Regions from separate parts of the Tardiphaga alba genome, predicted to be linked through region 3. Evidence: predicted binding sites of a transcription regulator. Region 3 holds the regulator's gene; each other region holds the start of a gene.
The links. The regulator PhoB, encoded in region 3, activates phosphate uptake and scavenging genes when phosphate is short. The targets are predictions, from matches to a motif close to TGTCATNNANCTGTCAT.
Positions count from the first base shown of each region.

Region 1: RPMA_RS16245 (Orn/Lys/Arg family decarboxylase) is a predicted target of PhoB. The motif match lies at 3,997-4,013, and genes of this name have one in related genera.
Region 2: phnF (phosphonate metabolism transcriptional regulator PhnF) is a predicted target of PhoB. The motif match lies at 5,945-5,961, and genes of this name have one in related genera.

Region 1 is NZ_CP036498.1:3,441,958-3,448,895, reverse strand. Features, by position in the region: gene RPMA_RS16255 (YgiQ family radical SAM protein) at 1-571, shown strand, start outside; gene RPMA_RS28265 (hypothetical protein) at 844-966, shown strand; gene RPMA_RS16250 (GNAT family N-acetyltransferase) at 1,000-1,509, opposite strand; gene RPMA_RS16245 (Orn/Lys/Arg family decarboxylase) at 1,575-3,950, opposite strand; gene RPMA_RS16240 (molybdopterin molybdotransferase MoeA) at 4,090-5,295, opposite strand; gene RPMA_RS16235 (hypothetical protein) at 5,460-5,780, shown strand; gene RPMA_RS16230 (CbtB domain-containing protein) at 5,797-5,991, shown strand; gene RPMA_RS16225 (CbtA family protein) at 6,019-6,762, shown strand; gene RPMA_RS16220 (OmpA/MotB family protein) at 6,854-6,938, shown strand, end outside.
Region 2 is NZ_CP036498.1:4,821,814-4,828,751, forward strand. Features, by position in the region: gene phnN (phosphonate metabolism protein/1,5-bisphosphokinase (PRPP-forming) PhnN) at 1-162, opposite strand, end outside; gene RPMA_RS23080 (alpha-D-ribose 1-methylphosphonate 5-triphosphate diphosphatase) at 159-1,313, opposite strand; gene phnL (phosphonate C-P lyase system protein PhnL) at 1,324-2,022, opposite strand; gene phnK (phosphonate C-P lyase system protein PhnK) at 2,030-2,830, opposite strand; gene RPMA_RS23095 (alpha-D-ribose 1-methylphosphonate 5-phosphate C-P-lyase PhnJ) at 2,823-3,707, opposite strand; gene RPMA_RS23100 (carbon-phosphorus lyase complex subunit PhnI) at 3,704-4,813, opposite strand; gene phnH (phosphonate C-P lyase system protein PhnH) at 4,816-5,424, opposite strand; gene phnG (phosphonate C-P lyase system protein PhnG) at 5,427-5,840, opposite strand; gene phnF (phosphonate metabolism transcriptional regulator PhnF) at 6,014-6,748, shown strand; gene RPMA_RS23120 (nuclear transport factor 2 family protein) at 6,764-6,938, opposite strand, start outside.
Region 3 is NZ_CP036498.1:598,235-605,172, reverse strand. Features, by position in the region: gene RPMA_RS02865 (aspartate aminotransferase family protein) at 1-101, opposite strand, end outside; gene RPMA_RS02860 (GcrA family cell cycle regulator) at 548-1,057, shown strand; gene phoB (phosphate regulon transcriptional regulator PhoB) at 1,250-1,954, opposite strand; gene phoU (phosphate signaling complex protein PhoU) at 2,027-2,737, opposite strand; gene pstB (phosphate ABC transporter ATP-binding protein PstB) at 2,766-3,590, opposite strand; gene pstA (phosphate ABC transporter permease PstA) at 3,587-4,432, opposite strand; gene pstC (phosphate ABC transporter permease subunit PstC) at 4,445-5,443, opposite strand; gene pstS (phosphate ABC transporter substrate-binding protein PstS) at 5,590-6,600, opposite strand; gene RPMA_RS02825 (ATP-binding protein) at 6,894-6,938, opposite strand, start outside.

The sequences.
Region 1 (6,938 bases), 2.8 Mb from region 3:
CACCGAGCGCGGTCCGCTCGACAAGATGATGAAGCCGGGCATCGGCACCTACAACCGCTTCAAGAAGATGTTCGACGCCGCCGTGCAGAAGGCCGGCAAGAAATACTTCCTGATCCCGTATTTCATCGCGGCGCATCCGGGCACGACGGATGAGGACATGATGAACCTCGCGCTGTGGCTCAAGAAGAACCGCTATCGCGCCGATCAGGTGCAGACCTTCCTGCCGTCGCCGATGGCCACCGCGACGGCCATGTATCACACCGGCGTCAATCCGCTGCGCGGCGTGCGTCATGGCGCGAGCGAAAAGGTCGAGGCGATCAAGGGGCTGCGGCAGCGTCGGCTGCACAAGGCGTTTCTGCGCTATCACGATCCCGACAACTGGCCGATCCTGCGCGATGCGTTGCGGGCGATGGGCCGCGCCGATCTGATCGGGCCGCGTCCCGAACAGCTCGTGCCGGCGCATCAGCCCCCCGGAACGGGGAAGGCTGCCGGCACGCAGCGCCCGGTTCGGCCCGGTGGCGGCAAGTCCCAGCGCTTCACCACCAAGGGCGTGCCGATGATCCGCAAGTGAGCGGATTAAAGCGGTGTTAACCTTGCGCAACCACGAAATCGGAGCTTGCGGCCATGCGGCAGCACCGGCGACTTGGGGACCGGACATCCGCGCAGAGAGGCTGTCCGGGTGGGGACCCGGCAGCCTCTTGCCGATTCCAGCGCAGTTTGGTGGCCAAAGCTCTATTGCTGCTGTCGCGAAGCCGCGTGTTCCGCATTAAATGCGCGTAACCGTGCTTGCTCCCGTTTGTCCCGATCATACGTTTTGATCGAGGTTCAGACCGGGAGGATGCGATGTCTAAGACACTTGTCCTGATCATGGCCGCATTGGCGATCGCCGTCTGTATCGGCATCGGCGCCAATGCGCAGCATTTCGCCGTCGATCGCCACGTCGTTCACATGCGAACGCCGGCGTGATGCCGGTTGCGGGCAGGGCGATGCCCGCTGTGCTTACGAAATCCGCTCCGACAGCGGCATGGGCGGCGGCGGCGTGGTCGCGCCGGCGGCCAGCGAACGTTGCACCATCACCGTGTCGGCCCATCGGCCGGAGCGATAGGCGACGCCGGGCAGCGTGCCGATCCGCGTGAAGCCGAAGTGGTCGTGCAGCCCGAGCGAAGGGGCGTTGTCGGCGTCGATATAGCCGATGATCTGGCGGAAGCCGGCGGCGGCGCAGACGTCGATGAGTTCGCGCAATAACTTGCCGCCGACACCCTGGCCGGTGTGATCGTGATGCACATAGATCGAGTGCTTCACGGCATAGCGATAGGCCGGCCGCTTCCGGAACTGGACCACATAGGCATAGCCGACCACCTCGCCATTCCGCGTCGCCACGATATGCGGGAAGCGCTTGTTCTTTAGGTTCTTCCGGCGGTCGCGCAGATCGTCGGGCTGCATCGCATCGGCGTCGCTGACGCCTTCCTCCACGCCCTGACGGATGTGGCGGCGATAGATTGCGAGCATGGCATCGACGTCGCTGTCACGCGACGGCCGGACAATGATCGGTGCTTCCGTCCCGTTTGGTACGTTCACTTTCTCGGATCCCGCTCTTCGGACACGACATAGGTGTAGAGCCGAATCCGGCCGCTTGCATCGACCTTGCGATAGATGCCCTGGATTTCGACATCGAAGCCCGGGAAGGTGTTGAAGCAGGTCTCGAACATCTTGAGATAATCGATCATCGGCTGCGCGCGTTCGGTGAGGCGCTCGCCCGGCACGATGGTGGCGATGCCCGGCGGATAGACGACGAAGGGCGTGGTGGCGATGCGGCCGGCGATCTCGTCGATCGGCAGGTAGTCGACATCGTTGCGCACCAGCAGGCGTGCGGCGTCATGGGGCGACATCGCGATTTCCGGCAGATGCTGATCCATGAACTGCTTCGCCTGCAGGCCGCTGACATCGGCGGCGCGATAGAACTTGTGCATGTCGGCGCAGAGATCGCGCAGGCGCACGCCGGCATAGCGCGCCGGGCGGCGGCGCGCGAATTCCGGGATGACATCTTCGAGCAGAGCATTCTCGTCATGGAAGCGCTTGAAGGCGACGAGGCCCGACACCAACGTGCCGGCCTTGCTGGCCTCGACGCCCGGCGTCAGCAGGAACAGCAGCGAGTTGAGGTCGTTCTTTTCCGGCACGATCTGGTTCTCGCGCAGATACTGCGCGACGACAGGCGCCGGGATGCCATGCTCGGCATAGCCGCCTGTGGCGCGATCGAAGCCCGGCGTCAGCACCGTCAGCTTGTTCGGATCGGTCATGGCGAAGCCGGCTTCCATATCCGGGAAGCCGTGCCATTTGGCATCCGGCGTCAGTTGCCAGAAAGCGGGATTGGTGGCGAGCTGGTCGGTGCTGATGCTCTCCCACGGCACGCTGTGGGTGGCGCCGGGCTGCGCGACATCCGGAATCTGGACGCGCTCGGGCACGAAGGGCTCGAAGAACCAGCGGCGTTCCGGGCGGAACTCCTTTTCCTCGAATTCGCGGCGCACCGCGCGCATCTTCTTGCGCAGCTCGATGCCGAGGCGGATCGTATCGTCCCACAAGACTTCGCCGGAGCGGCCTTTCATCATCTGCGCGCCGACGTCGAGCGAGGCGAACAGCGGATAGAATGGGGATGTCGAGGCGTGCTGCATAAAACTTTCGTTGAAGCGACGATGCTCGACGCGGCGCTTCTGGCCGCGGATGTGGCGGTCCTTCATGTGGATCTGCGAGGCCTGCGAGAACGAGGCGAGCTGCTTGTGCGTCGACTGCGTGGCGATGATGCCCGGCGAATCCGGGCCGAGATCCTTGAGGCCCATGGCGAAGCGGCCGGCATAGAGCGGGTGGAATTTCATGAAGCCCGCCCAGGCCTCGTCGAACAGGATGTAGTCGCAGAGATGGCCGATGCGCTTGATGATCATCTCGGCTGAGTAGATGGTGCCGTCATAGGTGCATTGTTCGATGACGGCGACGCGGAACGGCCGCTCGCGTTTCCAGGCATCCTTGTCCTTGACCATGGGATTGGTGCGGATGCGCTCGCGCAGCGCTTCCTCGCTGAAGGAATCCCAGTTCATCGGGCCGATCAGGCCCCAGGGATTGCGCACGGTCGGCACATAGATCGGCGTGCCGCCGGAGATCATCAGCGCGCCGTGCAGCGCGGCCTTGTGGTTATTGCGGTCGAACAGAACCAGGTCGTCATCGGTGACCAGTGCGGACAGCGCGACCTTGTTGGAGGTCGAGGTGCCGTTGAGCACGAAATAGGTTTTCTCCGCGCCAAAAATTTGCGCCGCTTCCTTCTGCGCCTGAAGGGCGGGGCCTTCATGGGTGAGGAGGTCGCCGAGATCGAGCACGGAATTGTCGAGGTCGTCGCGGAACACTGCTTCGCCGAGATGTTCCATGAACACGCGGCCGATCGGAGAGCGGCTGTAGAACACGCCGCCATTGTGGCCGGGGCAGGTCCAGAGCTGGTTGCCTTCCTCGGCATAGTCCACAAGGGCGCCAAAGAACGGCGTCTTCAGCGTCTCGGCATATTGCTTGAGGCGGCTGATCAGGTTCTTGGCGATGAAGGGCGGGGTTTCTTCGGAGAGGAAGATGTAACCGTCGATGAAGTCGAGGACCTCGACCGGAATGTCCTCGAAGCGCTGGCGGCGGATCAGCAGCATGATCGGGAAGTCGAGGCCGCGGCGGCGCATCAGGTTGATCAGCGCGGCGGTCTTGCCCTCGAGGCCCTTCTTGCCCCAGTCCACCACCATGCAGCCGATGGCGGCGTCGGTCTGAACAGCGATGGCAGCGTCTTCAAGCTTGCGCGCCTTCACCACCTCGAAGCCCGATTTCTCGATTTCCTCGACGATCTGATTGAGGCGAACGCCTTCAAGGTCATCCGCATCGAAGGTCGGCATGGCAAAGAGGAAGTTGAAGCGCTTGAAGTAATCCATGAACGGGCACCGAATCTGTTGTCTATGCTCTCTGTCGCCGCGTTACGTGACAACTTGGTGACCGAGAGCTGGCGGAATTTATGAAGGGCGATGCCCCGTCGGGCAACGCCTGAAAATCGGGTCGGTTCGCGGTATCCCGCTAAGTCGGGAGGCGAATGATGGCGCAGGGATCCCCGGCCGTGGCAGCCTCCGCATGCGGCACGCGAACCAGCAGGCCTTCGGCGACGGCGAGGTTGCCCAGCAGCGACGAGTCCTGCTTCATCACCGGCGTCGCCACGAGCTTCCCGTCCTGCCATTCGAGCCGCGTGCGCAGATAGTCCTCACGCTGGTCATTGGCGGCGAGATCGCGGCCGAGCACGGCAGCCTCGCGAACATGCTGGACTTCGCTGCGGCCGGACAGCGCACGCAGCAGCGGCACCATGAACAGGAAGCCGCAGACATAGGACGAGACGGGATTGCCGGGCAGGCCGATCACCCGCATCCCGCCGCGGCGGCCATGCATCATCGGCTTGCCCGGACGCATGGCGATCTTCCAGAACGACATCTCGATGCCGGCCGCGACCAGCGACTGCTGCACGAGATCGTGGTCGCCGACCGATGCGCCGCCGGTGGTGATGAGGACATCCACATTCAGATCGATGGCGCGCCGGATCGCTGCAGTCGTCGATTCCAGCGTGTCGCGGGCGATGCCGAGATCGATCACGTCGGCGCCCTCGGCACGGGCCAATGCGCGCAGGGCGTAACCGTTGGAGAGCACGATCTGGCCGGGGCCTGGCGTGGCACCGGGCAGCACGAGTTCGTCACCGGTGGCGAGCATGGCGACCACCGGGCGACGATGCACCGGCAGCTGCGGATGGTTCATGCCGGCGGCGAGGGCGAGATCGCGGTCGGCGAGGCGCGTGCCGGCGCGCAGCAGCACATCGCCTTCATTGAAGTCCACGCCGGCCGGGCGGATGTTCTTGCCGACTGGGACGGCTTCATTGATGGTCACGATGTCGCCGTCGCGCGCGGTGTCTTCCTGGATCACAACGGTGTCGCTGCCGGCCGGCACGACGCCACCGGTGAAGATGCGCGCCGCTTCGCCGGCAGCGAGAGCGCGATCGAAAGGCTTGCCGGCGGAAATCTCGCCGATCACTTTCAGCTTCGCGCCGACGGTCACATCGGCCGCACGCACGGCATAGCCGTCCATCGCCGACATGGCTTCCGGCGGCTGCGTCCTCAGCGACGCGATGTCGCGCGCCAGCACGCGGTGAAACGCGTCCTCGATCTGCACCATTTCCTCGGGCAGCGCATCGGCGCCCTTCAGGATTGCGGCCATGGCATCGGTGAACGGCATGAGGGCCATCGGCGGATCTCCGTATTCTCGTGATGCCCGTCTTAGCGAAGCGGGCGGGGGAGGCAAGCGTCGGTTGTCCCTTTGGCCGGGCTTGGAGCAGAGCTTGAGGTCGGACTTGACGTCGGACTTGACGTCGGACTTGGGGATCGCTCCCGGAGCCGTTACCAAGGGGCATGACCGACGGATACGATAGGGCCGCTGGCCTTGCATTGCGCTGGCGCAGCGACGTGGATGCCTTGTCGTTCCGGCCCGAAGGGCATGAGGGCGCCTGCATGGTGCATCTCCATGCCTTCCGGACCCTGTTGAAGCACATGCCCTCGCCGGAGGAATGTGCGGCGTTTTTCCACGCGCAGGAAACCGCGTTCCATCTCGCCGCCCGCGCCAAGATCGCGCATGCGCGCCTTGGGCCTGATGCCAATCTGCATCTGACCAGCCGGGATCTCGCACGGGCCATGGCGAAATTGGCGGTCGCATCCGCGGAACAAAGCAGCTAAACTCGTTGCAGAATTGATGAGGAATCCCATGCAGCAGACCCAGACCGCCCAGCTCACCGCCGTCACCACCGACGTCAATGTCGTTGTGCAGGCCGTTCTGGCCATGGCGCTTGGCCTGTTCGTCGTGGGCGTAGTCGGCTTCTCCCATATCAGCGCAGTCCACAACGCCGCGCATGACGTGCGCCACGCCAACGCGTTCCCCTGCCACTGATCCACTGACAGCGGCTACCGAAGAACCATGTCCGTTTTCCGCTCTATCGTGTTCTCGGCCGTGCTTGCCGGGGTGATCGCCGGCGCCGCCACGACGGCCATCCAGATGGTCGGCACCGTGCAACTGATCCAGCGCGCCGAAACCTACGAGAAGAAGGCGGAGGCGCCGGTTGCCGCCCCGACCGCGACACCTGCACCGGCAGCGCCGGCGCATGACCACGGCGCTCATCAGCATGCGAGCGCCGCCGCGCATGACCATGGCGGGGCCTGGGAGCCTGAAGAAGGGTTCCAGCGCAATGCATTCACCGCCGGCGCCAACGTGCTGACGGCTATCGGCTTTGCCTTGCTGCTCGCCGGCATTTTCGCACTGCGCGGCCGTCCGGTGGATTGGCGTGAAGGACTGTTCTGGGGGCTCGGCGGTTTCGTCGTGTTCGTCGCTGCGCCCGGCCTCGGACTACCGCCGGAAGTTCCGGGGCAGCCCGTCGCAGACCTGACACTGCGTCAGACGTGGTGGATCGGTACGGCCTGCGCCACCGCGGCTGGCCTCGGCCTGTTGATTTTCCGCAAGGCGTCCTGGGCCGCACTGCTCGGCCTCGGCCTGATCGTGCTGCCGCATCTGATCGGCGCGCCGCAGGCCCCGGCCGGCCACACCGACGTGCCGGAGGCACTGGCGCACAGCTTCGTTGTCGCCGCTGCCGTCACCGGCCTGATCTTCTGGGCATTGCTGGGCGTCGTGACCAGCCTGGCCTACGCACGGCTGTCCCGGGCCTGAGCGGTGCTCCGTTAGTGCGACATTAATGTCAGGGGTATATTAGTAGTCATATCGCGGTGGTTCGCCCACCGCGCGCATGAAGACTGTACCCATGCTTACGAAAAAAGCATCGAAATCGAAACATGGCGACACGGGCGGCCACGGTGCCGGCTGGTTCGTCACCTTCGCCGACCTCA
Region 2 (6,938 bases), 1.6 Mb from region 3:
CACCACGCGGCGGACGAAGACGACGTCGTGGTCATCAGCCAGAGCAGCCTGCGCCAGACCCAGCAGCGTATCCTTGCCGGCGCCTGACGGCCCGACGACCAGCACCAGCCGGCCCGGTCCGATCTTCGCCTGAAGCTCGGGGATCGCTGCGAGGTCGGTCATGCCACACGCTGCCCTTCCCGCCACACGCTGCGCACCACCGGCACATCATGGGCGACATGAACGCGGATCACATCGGCGCGCTTGCCGATCGCAATCTCGCCGCGATCCATCAGGCCAATCGCTTCCGCCGGCCGCTTGGTAACTGTGCGGACGGCGCTGGCGAGATCGATCGCCGGCACCTTACTGGCGAGCTGCAGCGCGCCCATCAAAAGGCTCGACGGGACATAGTCCGACGACAGGATATCGAGCATGCCTTCGCGGGCGAGATCGATGGCAGCGATATTGCCGGAATGCGAACCGTTGCGGACCACATTCGGCGCGCCCATCAGGATGCCGATGCCGGCCTTGTGCAAACCATGCGCGGCTTCGAATGTGGTCGGAAACTCCGCCACCGACACCTTGTCAGAGACCGCCTCGCTGACGTTCTCATCGGTCGTGTCGTCATGGCTGGCCAGCGGGATGTTATTGGCATGCGCGAGCGTCACGATCGCGCGCGTATTGGCGGCTGCATATTGCTGCTGGCAGGCGAGCCGATTGGCGAACAGGAGATCAAGTTCAGCATCGGTCTTGCCGCTCTTGCCGCGATAATAAGTGCGCAACTTCTCTTCGTCGCGGAATTGGCGCTGGCCGGGTGTGTGATCCATCAGCGACATCAGCCGCACCTCGGTCTTCCCCAGCAGCGCCTTCGCTTCCTCGACCACCGACGGCATCGGAATCTCACAGCGCAGATGCAGGAAATGTTCGACGCGCAGGAGATCGGCCTTGCCGGCATTGGCGATCGAATCCACCAGAAGCTCGGCATAGCTGTCGATGCCCTGGCTCGAATCCTCACACCCGACCCGCACGGAATCGAGCACCGTGGTGATGCCCGACGTGGCGAGCTGGCCATCATACGAGACCACCGCAGAAATCGGATCCCAGAACACCTTCGGACGCGGCATGAAATGCGCCTCGAGATGATCGGTATGCAGTTCGACCAGACCGGGCATCACCAGATCGCCCCGCGCGTCCTCAAACCCGCGTGGCGCATCGCCTTCGCCGAACTCGGCCACTTGGCCATTGGCAAAGGCCACCCAACCCTTGTCGATGACGCGATCGGCCAGAACGAGCCTGGCGTTGCCGATGACGGTTTCAGTCGATGAAGCGCTCATGGTCTCCCTTTCAGGCAGCAGCGGCGAAGGATGTGACATCGATCAACCGGTCGGCGATCAGATGCCGCACTTCGTCGTCATGGACAATGGCCACCATGGCCACGTCAGCACGTTTTTTCTCGGCGACGAGATCGACCACCACGGCGCGATTGGCCGCATCCAGCGACGCGGTCGGCTCGTCGAGCAGGAGGATAGGTAGATCGGAGATGAAGCCGCGCGCGATATTCACGCGCTGCTGCTCACCGCCGGAGAAGGTCGATGGCGGCAACTGCCAGAGGCGCTCGCCGATATTCAGCCGCTTCAGCAACGCGCCCGCGCGCGCATGCGCCTCCTCGCGGCTGACGCCGGCGTTCAGCAAGGGCTCGGCAACCACATCGATCGCCGCCACACGCGGAACCGCGCGCAGAAACTGGCTGACATAGCCGATAGTGTCGCGACGGACGCTGAGGATCTGGCGCGGCTCGGCGCTGGCGACATCGACGAATGTGCCGAGATGACGCACCGTGATGGTACCGCCGTCGCAGCGGTAATTGCCGAAGATCATTTTCAGGATCGACGACTTGCCGGCGCCGGACGGGCCGGACAGCACGACGCATTCGCCGGCATTCACGTCAAACGTGACGCCATGCATCACCGGCAGCCGAATGCCACCCTGCAGGTGCATGACGAAGGTCTTTTCGGCATTCCGGAGTTCGATCATCGCAGTCATGGTGTCCTCACGCCGGCAGGATCGAAGAAACGAGCAGTTGCGTATAGGGCTCGCGGGGATCGTCGAGCACCTGGTCGGTCAGGCCGGTCTCGATCACCCGGCCGCCCTGCATCACCATCACGCGATGCGACAACAGCCGCGCCACCGCGAGGTCATGGGTCACGACGATGGCCGACAAGCCCAGCTCACCGACCAATGATCGCATCATGTCCAGCAGCCGCGCCTGCACGGAGACATCCAGCCCGCCGGTCGGCTCATCCATGAAGACGAGGCGCGGCTCGGTGACGAGATTGCGCGCGATCTGCAGGCGCTGGCGCATGCCGCCGGAATAAGTGCGTGGCGCATCGTCGATGCGGCTGCCGGAGATTTCGACGCGCTCGAGCCATGTCGTCGCCGTTTCGCGGATCTTGCCATAGTGATTGTGGCCGACGGCCATCAACCTCTCGCCAACATTGGCGCCGGCCGAAACGGCCATGCGCAGGCCCATAGCGGGATCCTGATGCACAAAGCCCCAGTCGGTGCGGAACAGAAGCCGGCGTTCGGCCTCACCCATCGCCGCGAGATCGCGCGTGATGCCGTCGCGCATGCGGTAGGAGACGCGGCCGGAATTCGGCGCGAGTTGCGCCGACAGGAGCTGCAGCAGCGTCGACTTGCCCGAACCGCTCTCGCCGACAATCGCCAGTACTTCGCCGGGATAGAGCTTAAAGGAGACGTCACGGCAGGCCTGCAGTCTGCCATAGGTCTTGCCGAGCCCTTCCGCGATCAACAGCGGCGCGTCGTCCTGCAATGTGGTGGTGCGATCAAGCATGACGGCTCTCCGCGAAAGGCGATGCGTTCTCGCTGCCACGATGGCCCTGCGCCTGTCGTGTCTCGCAATAATCGGTGTCGGAGCAGACGAACATGCGGCTGCCCTTGTCGTCGGTGACGATCTCGTCGAGATAGGAGTCCTCGGCGTTGCACAGCGCACAACACGCTTTGTGCTTGTAGGGCTCGAACGGATGATCCTCGAAATCCAGCGACTGCACCTTGGTGTATGGCGGGATCGCGTAAATGCGCTTCTCGCGACCGGCACCGAACAACTGTAGCGCGTCGCAATTGTCCATCTTCGGATTGTCGAATTTCGGCGTCGGCGACGGATCCATCACATAGCGCGCATTGACCTTCACCGGATAGGCATAGGCCGTGGCGATGTGGCCGAAGCGCGCAATGTCCTCATACAGCTTCACATGGATCAGGCCATATTCGGCCAGCGCATGCATGCGGCGCGTCTCGGTCTCGCGCGGTTCGAGGAACCGCAGCGGCTCGGGTATCGGCACCTGATAGACCAGCACCTGATGCGCGCCGAGCTTCGCTTCCGGAATGCGATGGCGCGTCTGGATCACCGTCGCGTCTGCCGTGTTCGTCGTCACGGCAACGCCTGCGGTCTTCTCGAAGAATTTGCGGATCGAGATCGCATTCGTCGTGTCATCGGAACCCTGGTCGATGACCTTGAGCTTGTCATCCACACCGAGAATCGCCGCCGTCACCTGCACGCCGCCGGTTCCCCAGCCATAAGGCATCGGCATTTCGCGCGACGCGAACGGCACCTGATAGCCCGGGATCGCGATCGCCTTTAGGATCGCGCGGCGGATCATCCGCTTGGTCTGTTCGTCGAGATAAGCAAAGTTGTAAGTCGGCGCGTTCATTCCGCGGCCTCCTGCATAGGCATCGGCGCTTCATTGGCCTCGGCGAATTCCTTGCGCAGTTTTCGCAGCAACCCGAGTTCGGACTGGAAATCCACGTAGTGCGGCAGCTTGAGATGCTCGACGAAGCCGGTCGACTGCACATTATCGGAATGCGACAGCACGAATTCCTCGTCCTGCGCGGGCGCCTTGACGTCCTCGCCGAGTTCGCGCGCACGCAGCGCACGATCGACCAGCGCCATCGACATCACCTTGCGCTCACATTGCCCGAAGGCGAGTCCATAGCCGCGCGTGAAGCACGGGGCTTCGGTCTCGCTGCCCTTGAACTGGTTGACCATCTGGCATTCAGTCAGCGTGATCGAGCCGAGCGGCACCGCAAAGCCGACATCTTCGGCGACGAATTCAACCTCCACCTCACCGAGGCGGATTTCGCCGGCAAAGGGATGATTGCGGCCATAGCCGCGCTGCGTCGAATAACCAAGCGCGAGCAGATAGCCTTCATCACCACGCGCGAGATTCTGCAGACGCAGATCGCGATCGGCGGGGAAGCTCAGAGAATCGCGCGTCAGATCGCCGACGGGCTTTTCTGAATCTTCAGTGGGCGACTGCTCGATCAAGCCGTCACGCCCGAGGATATCCGTGACGCGCGGCATGATGCCGGGCTCCGCTTCGGCCACCACATTCGGTTGCTCCGGCGATCCCTCGCTCATCAGCGACGGATCAAGCAGACGATGCGTATAGTCAAAGGTCGGGCCAAGCACCTGACCGCCAGGCATATCCTTGAAAGTCGAGGACACGCGACGACGCACCTGCATCTTCGCGGTATCGACAGGCTCGCTCGAGCCAAAGCGCGGCAGGGTCGCGCGGAAAGCCCGCAGCAGGAAGATCGCTTCGATCATGTCGCCACGCGCCTGCTTGATGGCCAGCGCAGCCAGTTCGCGATCATAAAGCGAGCCCTCGGTCATCACGCGATCGACGGCGAGGCCGAGCTGGTTCGATATCTGATCCAGCGACACTTCGGGCACATCGCGATCACCGCGGCGCTCATGCGCCAGCAGCCGATGGGCATTTTCAATGGCGCGTTCACCACCCTTGACGGCAACATACATATTCAGCCCTCCCGCGCGACGAGGCGCGTGGTGCGCGGCAATGCGACAATTGACTCACCGGAGACCAGCAGCAGATCGATACCGCGCGGAAAGCGCCGCGCATTCTCGGCCAATCGATCGATCAGATCCGGCACGCCGATGGCTGCGCGCAGGATCGTCGTGCCATCGATGCCCGGGCCGCTCAGTTCATAAGCGGGACCTTCCTGCAGGCTTGCCACCTGCAGAATGATCGTGGTCGAGCGATCCGGATATTCGGGCGTGCCGAGCGCGAAGCTATCGAATTCCGGCAGCTTGATGGGATCGGCGATGACCGCGAAGCTGCTCGCGGCTGCGTCGGCAATCACCGGCGCGCTGGTGTGAAACTTGATCCACTTGGCCACATCGTCATTCGCAGCAAGCTTCGCATCGAGCCACACGGGCGTATCCTGATCGAACAGCGTCAGCGCGATCGCCGCGGCACCGCGCATCATCGGCGCTGGCACGCCGGACACTGCGCGAATGAGCTGCACGCTGCCGGGACGCGCCATCGCATCCATGACCGTGCGAAACGTCGATTGCGCGGCGAGAACCTTGTCAGCGAAACCGGCCGGCATTTCTGCAATCGTCGTCATGTTCAGCTCTCCCCGCGCACGAGCGTGTAGAAATCGACCTTCGTGGCCGCTGTTTCCGCAGCCTTGCGCTTGCGCTCTGCCAAAACGCGCGCACGCAGCGGCGTCAGGACATTCGTTTCGATCGTGCCTGCAAATTGAGAGGTCTGGATCAGCGCATCGCAGAGCGCGATCAGCTGTGCCTTGGCGCCATCGCGGCCGAGCGTGTAACCGAAGCCGACCTCGCCTGACGACAGCCTGATCGCAGCGCGCGACACCGTGGCTTCACCAAGATTGAAAGGCGCGCCATCGCCGCCGATCCGGCCGCGTAACATCACCAGGCCATTTTCCGGCGTCCGCAACTGTTCGTGATCGGGCACCGCAATGCCATCGAAATGCCGGGCGATTTCAGCCGTCGCGCTGTGCCCGAGGACGCTCATCGCCTCCTGGCGCCGCGCTTGCAGGTCGTTTGAAGGGGCTTGCATCATGTCACCGCCGCTCGACAAGTTGTATGATTTACTAGACAACTTTATAGGAGGACGCAATGACCGTTTCGTGACAGTGACATGATTTTTGGGTATCGCTGGTGCGACGGACATTCAGGAAGTGATTTGTGACCATTCAGGACAAGCCGACCGGCGTTGCATTGTGGCGGCATGTAGCCGACGGGATCGAGCGCGGGATCGCCGACGGGCGCTTTCCGGCCGGCGAAAAACTACCCGGGGAAACCGAGCTGGCCGATACCTATCGCGTCAATCGCCACACGGTGCGCCGTGCCCTGGCGACTTTAGCCGAGCGCGGCATGGTGCGCGCCGAGCGCGGCAGCGGCACCTATGTGGAATCGCCAAAGCTGGCTTATCCGCTGCGCTCGCGCACGCGCTTTTCGGAAATCGCCGGCGCCGGCGGCCGTGAGCCCCAGGCGCAGCTGATCGGCGCATGGGACGATGTGGCGACCCGCGAACTCGCCAAGCAGCTCGGCCTCAAGACCGGCGCGGCGCTGATCCGTATCGAGGCCTTGCGGCTTGCCGACAAGACACCGATCTGCGTCGGCACCAACTGGCTGTCGGCAGAACGCTTCCCTGATTTCGGCAAGATCTATGAGCGCATGCGCTCAATGACCAAGGCGCTGGCGCATTACGGCATCAAGGACTACCGCCGGGCCTCGACGCGGGTGACGGCAGGCATTATCGATGCCACCGATGCGACGCGGCTGGGCGTGGCCCTCGGCCGCCCCATCCTGATCGTCGATTCCCTCGACGTGGATGCCGACGGCACGCCGCTGCACTGTACGCATTCGCGCTTCGTCGCCGAGCGCGTCGAATTCGTGGTCGATAACAGCCCGCTATGATCCTGGCGGAATAAATCAGAATGGATCGGTGCCGAGGCCCTGCACATCCGCCGGGCGCGGGCCCGGGGCCGGCCACAGGAAGCGACGATCCTTCTCGGCGATCACGACATCGTTGATGCTGGCCTCGCGCCGACGCATCAGGCCGGCATCGTCGAATTCCCATTGCTCATTGCCATAGGACCGGTGCCAG
Region 3 (6,938 bases):
AGCCAGGAACCTTCACCGCGCTCGAAGGCAACATCCGCGCGCGCGAAGACAGGCAGCAGATGCGCCTGAGAAATTTGCGAGGATGGTGCGTTGCTGGTCATAACCGTTCCGATCAATAGCTGTGGTCTTGAGTCCGTGACGTCCGTACGACACCGGACAAAAGACCCTCAAAACGAAACGTGCCGCCCTTCTCGGGCGGCACGCGCGCATTATTCTATGGGCGTTGTGCAGGGTGTCAACCGCGCACTGAGGCCTTGAAGTCACACGAGGTCGTCAAAAAAGCAGATTTTCTTGTTTGGTTGACACAAAGCATGTGGATGTGACTCGCCCGACTCTTGCGCGTGAGTCGCGCCATATTGTAGTTTTTCGCTTGTCGGATACGACATCTCGTGCGGCAGTTGACCCTTTGACACCATAAGTGCGGCGTAAGGCCGGACGCGATAGCGCGCCCGGTGAGCGCTAAGGGATTCTGACCACGAGGTTTTTGAGGTTTCAGATCGCAGCGCGGCGGCCCGTTTTGGTTCTGCGCCTACGAAGGGATTATGCGATGACGGTAATCACATGGACCGACGATCGCGTCGAACAATTGAAGAAACTCTGGGAAGGCGGCCTTTCCGCGAGCCAGATCGCCGCGGAACTCGGTAACGTCACCCGCAACGCCGTCATCGGTAAAGTCCATCGCCTGGGCCTGTCGGGCCGCGCGAAGAGCCCCTCGTCTGCTGCCCCGCGGCCGCGCAAGCCACGTCCCGCCCAGCAGATGGTGCGGATGCCGCGCCCGATCGCCCGCGGCAATACCGCTCTCGCGCACAATTACGAAGTCGAGATGGAGCCGGACCCGATCTCGGTCGATAACGTCATCCCGATCAGCCAGCGCCTGCAGCTGGTCGAGCTCAACGACGCCACCTGTCATTGGCCGGTGGGCGATCCCGCCAGCGCCGACTTCTACTTCTGCGGCGGCAAGTCCGTGGCCGGCGCACCCTATTGCGCGCACCATTCGCGCATCGCCTACCAGCCGGCGAGCGACCGCCGTCGCGCAGCACCGAAGCCGGTGCGCTGATTGCAGCAAACAGCACAAACAAAAAATGCCCGGCGATGAGCCGGGCATTTTTGTTTTTAGATCGTTGAGAAACGCCTGATTTACCGCCGTCATGCCCGGCGTATGCCGGGTATCCACGCCTCGACCAAGGCAAAGACGTAGATGGCCGGGACAAGCCCGGCCATGACGGTGTCTAACAATGCCAGCGGCGCCTTACTCCGCCGCCTTGTCGAAGCGATCATCGAGCGCGTAGCCAGCGCCGCGCACGGTGCGGATCGGGTCGGGTTCGCCGGCCGGATTGAGCAGCTTGCGGAGACGACCGATGTGCACGTCAACGGTGCGCTCGTCGATATAGATGTCGCGGCCCCAGACGCTGTCGAGCAGTTGCTCGCGGCTGAACACGCGGCCGGGATGCTCGAGGAAGAATTCGAGCAACCGGTATTCGGTCGGGCCGAGATCGATCGGACGGGCGGCGCGCACCACACGGCGCTTGTCGCGATCCAGCTCGATATCGCCGAAAGCCAGCACGGTGGCGAGACGCTCCGGCGCCGCGCGACGCAGGAGACCCTTCACGCGGGCGAGCAGCTCAGGCACCGAGAACGGCTTGACGATGTAATCGTCAGCGCCGGTCGCAAGGCCACGAACGCGCTCGCTTTCCTCACCGCGGGCGGTGAGCATGATGATCGGCAATGCCTTGGTTTCCGGCCGGGCCCGCAGGCGACGGCACAGTTCGATGCCGGACAGGCCGGGCAACATCCAGTCGAGGACCACGAGGTCCGGCACGCGCTCTTTCAAGCGGGTGTCGGCATCGTCGCCGCGGGCAACCGTCTCGACGTCGTAACCTTCGGCGTCGAGATTGTAGCGCAGCAGCGTGGTCAGAGCTTCCTCGTCTTCCACTACCAGAATGCGCGCGTTCATATGGCTAGTTTCCTATCTGTCGTGCGGCAAAGGCGAGCAAGTCGCGGCGAGCTCGGCTCGCCGCGAGAAGCCTTAGCTCACCGGAGTCGCGAAGTTGGTCATGTCGCCCTTCGGGCGCTTGTCGACCATCTGCTGACCTTCGATCATGTAGAACACGGTCTCGGCGATATTGGTCGCGTGATCGCCGATCCGCTCGATGTTCTTGGCGCAGAACATCAGATGGATACAGAACGAGATGTTACGCGGATCTTCCATCATATAGGTCAAAAGTTCGCGGAACAGCGAGGTGCAGATCGCGTCGATCTCTTCGTCGCCCTTCCAGACCGTCATCGCTGCCGGCAGGTCGTGGGCGGCATAGGCATCGAGCACAGCCTTGACCTGGGTGTTGACCAGATCAGTCATGTGTTCGAGACCGCGGATCAGCTTCAGCGGGTGGAAATCGCTGTCCAGCGCATTGACGCGCTTGCCGATATTCTTGGAGAGATCGCCGATACGTTCGAGATCGGTGGCAACGCGGAGCGCACCAACGATTTCGCGCAGATCGACGGCCATCGGCTGACGCTTGGCGATCGTCAGGACGGCGCGTTCTTCGATCGCCCGTTGCAGGTGATCGATTTCAGCGTCAGTGGCCACCACGCGTGCGCCGAGGGCGACGTCGCGGCGGATCAAGGCATCGACGGACTCTGCGATCTGACGCTCGGCTAGGCCACCCATCTCGGCGACGAGGCGGGTAAGTTCCTGGAGGTCGTCGTCGAAGGCCTTGGTCGTGTGTTCAAAAGCCATAGCTCAATCCTCTCGCGATAATGTCGCGTCAGCCGAAACGGCCGGTGATGTAATCCTGGGTGCGGCGATCGCTCGGCGAAGTGAAGATCTTGTTGGTCTGATCGAATTCAACCAGCTCGCCGAGATACATGAAGGCGGTGGTGTCGGAGACACGCGCAGCCTGCTGCATGTTGTGGGTCACGATCGCGATCGTGTACTGATCCTTCAATTCGTCGATCAGCTCTTCGACCTTGGCGGTCGAGATCGGATCGAGCGCCGAGCACGGTTCGTCGAACAGGATCACTTCCGGACGCACCGCGATGGTGCGCGCGATGCACAGACGCTGCTGCTGACCGCCCGAGAGCGACAGGCCCGAAGCGTTGAGCTTGTCCTTGACCTCGTTCCAGAGCGCACCGCCACGCAGCGCCTTCTCTACGCGCACGTCCATCTCCGCCTTGGAAATCTTTTCGTAGAGGCGGATGCCGAAGGCGATGTTTTCATAGATCGTCATCGGGAACGGGGTCGGCTTCTGGAACACCATGCCGATGCGGGCACGCAGCAGGTTGAGGTCCAGCTTCGGGTCCAGAATGTTCTGGCTGTCGAGCATGACCTGACCTTCCGCGCGCTGACCCGGATAGAGGTCATACATGCGGTTGAAGATCCGCAGCAGCGTGGACTTGCCGCAACCCGACGGACCGATGAAGGCGGTCACGCGGTTGGTGGCGAGGTTCAGGTTGATCTTCTTCAGGGCGTGGTGTTCGCCGTAATAGAAGTTCAGGTCGCGTACGCTGACCTTGGGGCGGGTATCGCCCTGGATCATGGACGGCGGCATCGAAACGCTGGGATTGGCAGCGGACACAGAGAGATCACTCATTTTGCTTTCCTCTCGGCGCCGAGCAAGCGCGCGCCAATGTTCAGGGCAAGGACGGTCAGGGTGATGATCAGCGCGCCGCTCCAGGCGAGCTGCTTCCAGTATTCGTAGGGGCTCTGGACGAAGTTGTTGATGGTGACCGGGAGGTTGGCCATCGTCTTACCGAGATCCAGGCTGAAGAACTGATTGCTCAGTGCGGTGAACAGCAGCGGTGCCGTTTCACCGGCGACACGGGCGGTCGCCAGCAGCACGCCGGTGATGAGACCGGCACGAGCCGCACGATAGGCGATCCGCTTGATCACCAGCGAGCGCGGCAGGCCGAGCGCCGAGGCTGCTTCACGCAGCGGGTTCGGAACAAGGCCGAGCATGTCTTCCGTGGTGCGGACGACCACCGGGATGACGATCACGGCGAGCGCAAGAGAACCGGCGAAGGCCGAGAAGCCACCCATCGGAACAACCACCGCGCCGTAAACGAACAGGCCGATGATGATCGAAGGCGCCGACAGCAGCACGTCGTTGATGAAGCGGATCACCGAGGTGAGTTTGTCGTGCTTGCCGTATTCCGCCAGATAGGTGCCGGCGAACAGGCCAAGCGGCGCACCGATGCCGACGCCGATCACCGTCATGATGACCGAACCGACGATGGCATTGAGCAGGCCACCTTCGGTGGAGCCGGGGGGCGGCGTGTTCTGGGTGAAGATCTGCACGCTGAGGCCGGCAAGGCCGTTGTAGAACAACGTGAACAGGATCAAAGCGAGCCAGGTGACACCGAAGATGGCGGCACCCATGCACAGACCGCGGACGATCTTGTCGTTGCGACGGCGCGAGACGTAAATCGGGTTCAAGGTTGCCATGACTTACTTTCCTGCCTTCTTTTCAAGGCGCAGCAGCATCAGACGGGCGGCCGACAGCACCAGGAAGGTGAGCACGAACAGCAGCAGGCCGAGCAGGATCAGGCCGGACTGATGCAGACCGTCGGACTCAGCGAATTCCGAAGCGATGGCCGCGGAGATCGTGGTGCCTGGCCCGAAGATCGAACCGGTGATCTTGAACGAGTTGCCGATGATGAATGTCACCGCCATCGTCTCGCCGAGCGCACGGCCGAGCGCCAGCATCACGCCGCCGATCACGCCGACGCGGGTGTAGGGAATGACGACGTTGCGGACGACTTCCCAGGTGGTGCAGCCGACGCCATAGGCTGCTTCCTTCAGCACCGGCGGCACCGTCTTGAACACGTCGACCGAGATCGCCGTGATGAAGGGCAGCACCATGATGGCGAGGATGAGCGACGCGTTGAACAGCGACAGATAGGACGGCGGGCCGGCGAAGATGGTGCCGAGCACGGGTACGCCTTCGAAGACGTCGATCAGGAACGGCTGGAAGTGGTTGGCCAGGAACGGGCCGAGCACGAAGAAGCCCCACATGCCGTAGATGATCGAGGGAATGCCGGCGAGCAGCTCAACCGCCATGCCGATCGGGCGACGCAGCCAGTTCGGGCACAGTTCGGTGAGAAAGATCGCGATGCCGATGCCGACCGGAATGGCGATGGACATGGCGATCAGCGAGGTGACGAGCGTGCCATAGATCGGGCCGAGCGCACCGAGCACCGGCGGTTCGGCCGACGGCGCCCAGCGCTGCGTGAACAGGAAGGAGAAACCGAACTCCTTCAGCGCCGGCCACGCACCTGCGATCAGCGACAGGATGATGCCGCCGAGAATGAAGAGCACCGACAGCGCCGAGATGCGCGTCAGCCAGTAGAAAAACTGGTCACCGGTCTTGAATGCGTTGAGCGCCTTGGCGCGGTCATACGGTCCAGCGGCGTCCATCGAAGAGCTCTGTACGGCCATATCTGCCACGCCCAGTCCCCTGTGTTGTTATTTGATACCCGAAACACGACACCCTGAATGGGCCTGTCAGGGCGTGAAACGCGAAAAGAAAAAGTGAAATCAGCTAGAAAGAAGCGGAGGAGAGATGCCCCTCTCCTCCGCGCAAGAGCGAAAGCTTAGCTCTTGATGTCCGAAGACCAGGTCTTTTCGATCAGCTTGACGACCGAGTCCGGCATCGGGATGTAGTCGAGTTCTTCGGCAGCCTTGCCGCCCTTTTCGAACGACCACTTGAAGAACTTCAGCGCTTCAGCCGACGCCGCCTTGTCGGTCGGGGTCTTGTGCATGAGGATGAAGGTCGCAGCGGTGATCGGCCACGAAGCGTCGCCCGGCTGGTCGGTCAGGATCACGTAGTAACCCGGAGCCTTGGCCCAGTCAGCGTTGGCAGCAGCGGCCTGGAAGGCAGCGATGGTCGGCTGCACCGGCTTGCCGGCCTTGTTGACCATGCCGGTGGAGGTCAGCTTGTTCTGCTTGGCATAGGCGTATTCGACATAACCGATGGCGTTCTTGGTCTGGCCGACGTTGCCAGCAACACCTTCGTTGCCCTTGGCGCCAACGCCAACCGGCCACTCGACGGCGGTACCGGTACCGACCTTGGTCTTCCAGTCAGCCGAAGCCTTGGAGAGATAGTCGGTGAAGTTGAAGGTGGTGCCCGAACCGTCCGAACGACGAACCACGGTGATCGCAGCCGACGGCAGCTTCAGCTTCGGGTTCAGCTTGGCGATCGCGGCGTCGTCCCACTTGTTGACCTTGCCGAGATAGATATCGGCCAGCACTTCGCCCGAGAGGACGAGCTCGCCCGACTTGATGCCTTCAAGGTTCACGACCGGAACGATCGCGCCCATCACCATCGGCCACTGAACCAGGCCGTCCTTTTCGAGCTGCTCAGCCTTGAGCGGCGCGTCGGTGGCACCGAAGGTCACGGTCTTAGCCTGGATCTGCTTGATGCCAGCGCCCGAACCGATCGACTGGTAGTTCAGACCGTTGCCGGTTTCCTTCTTATAGGCGTCAGCCCACTTCGAGTAGACCGGAAACGGGAACGTCGCACCGGCACCAGTGATGTCGGCAGCGAAGGCCGAGGTCGAAGCGGCCACCAGGCCGGCAGCGACGATCGCTTTGAGGAATTTCATGGGTATCTCCAATCTGTCGTGAGCTCCACGCCGAATGCGCCTTGCTGTGCTCACGCCGCCCGTTTAGGGGCGGACGATTGTGCTTTTATGATAGTTCCGTGACACCTAGATGACACGATCAACCCATTGAAATAGCGATAGAATATCGATTCCGACGCTCGATTTTGCGCGCAAAAAAGCCGTTTGCGCGGCCATTCATGACAGCCCCAAGAACGCCCTCAGAGCGGGCGTTCAACGGTTAACAATCTGTTTCCAAAGCGGGATTTCGGCTGACGCCGCGGCGCGCGATACCATCAGGCCGCGGGTGCGGCGTTTTGTGACAGCGCCTTGGGCAGCGG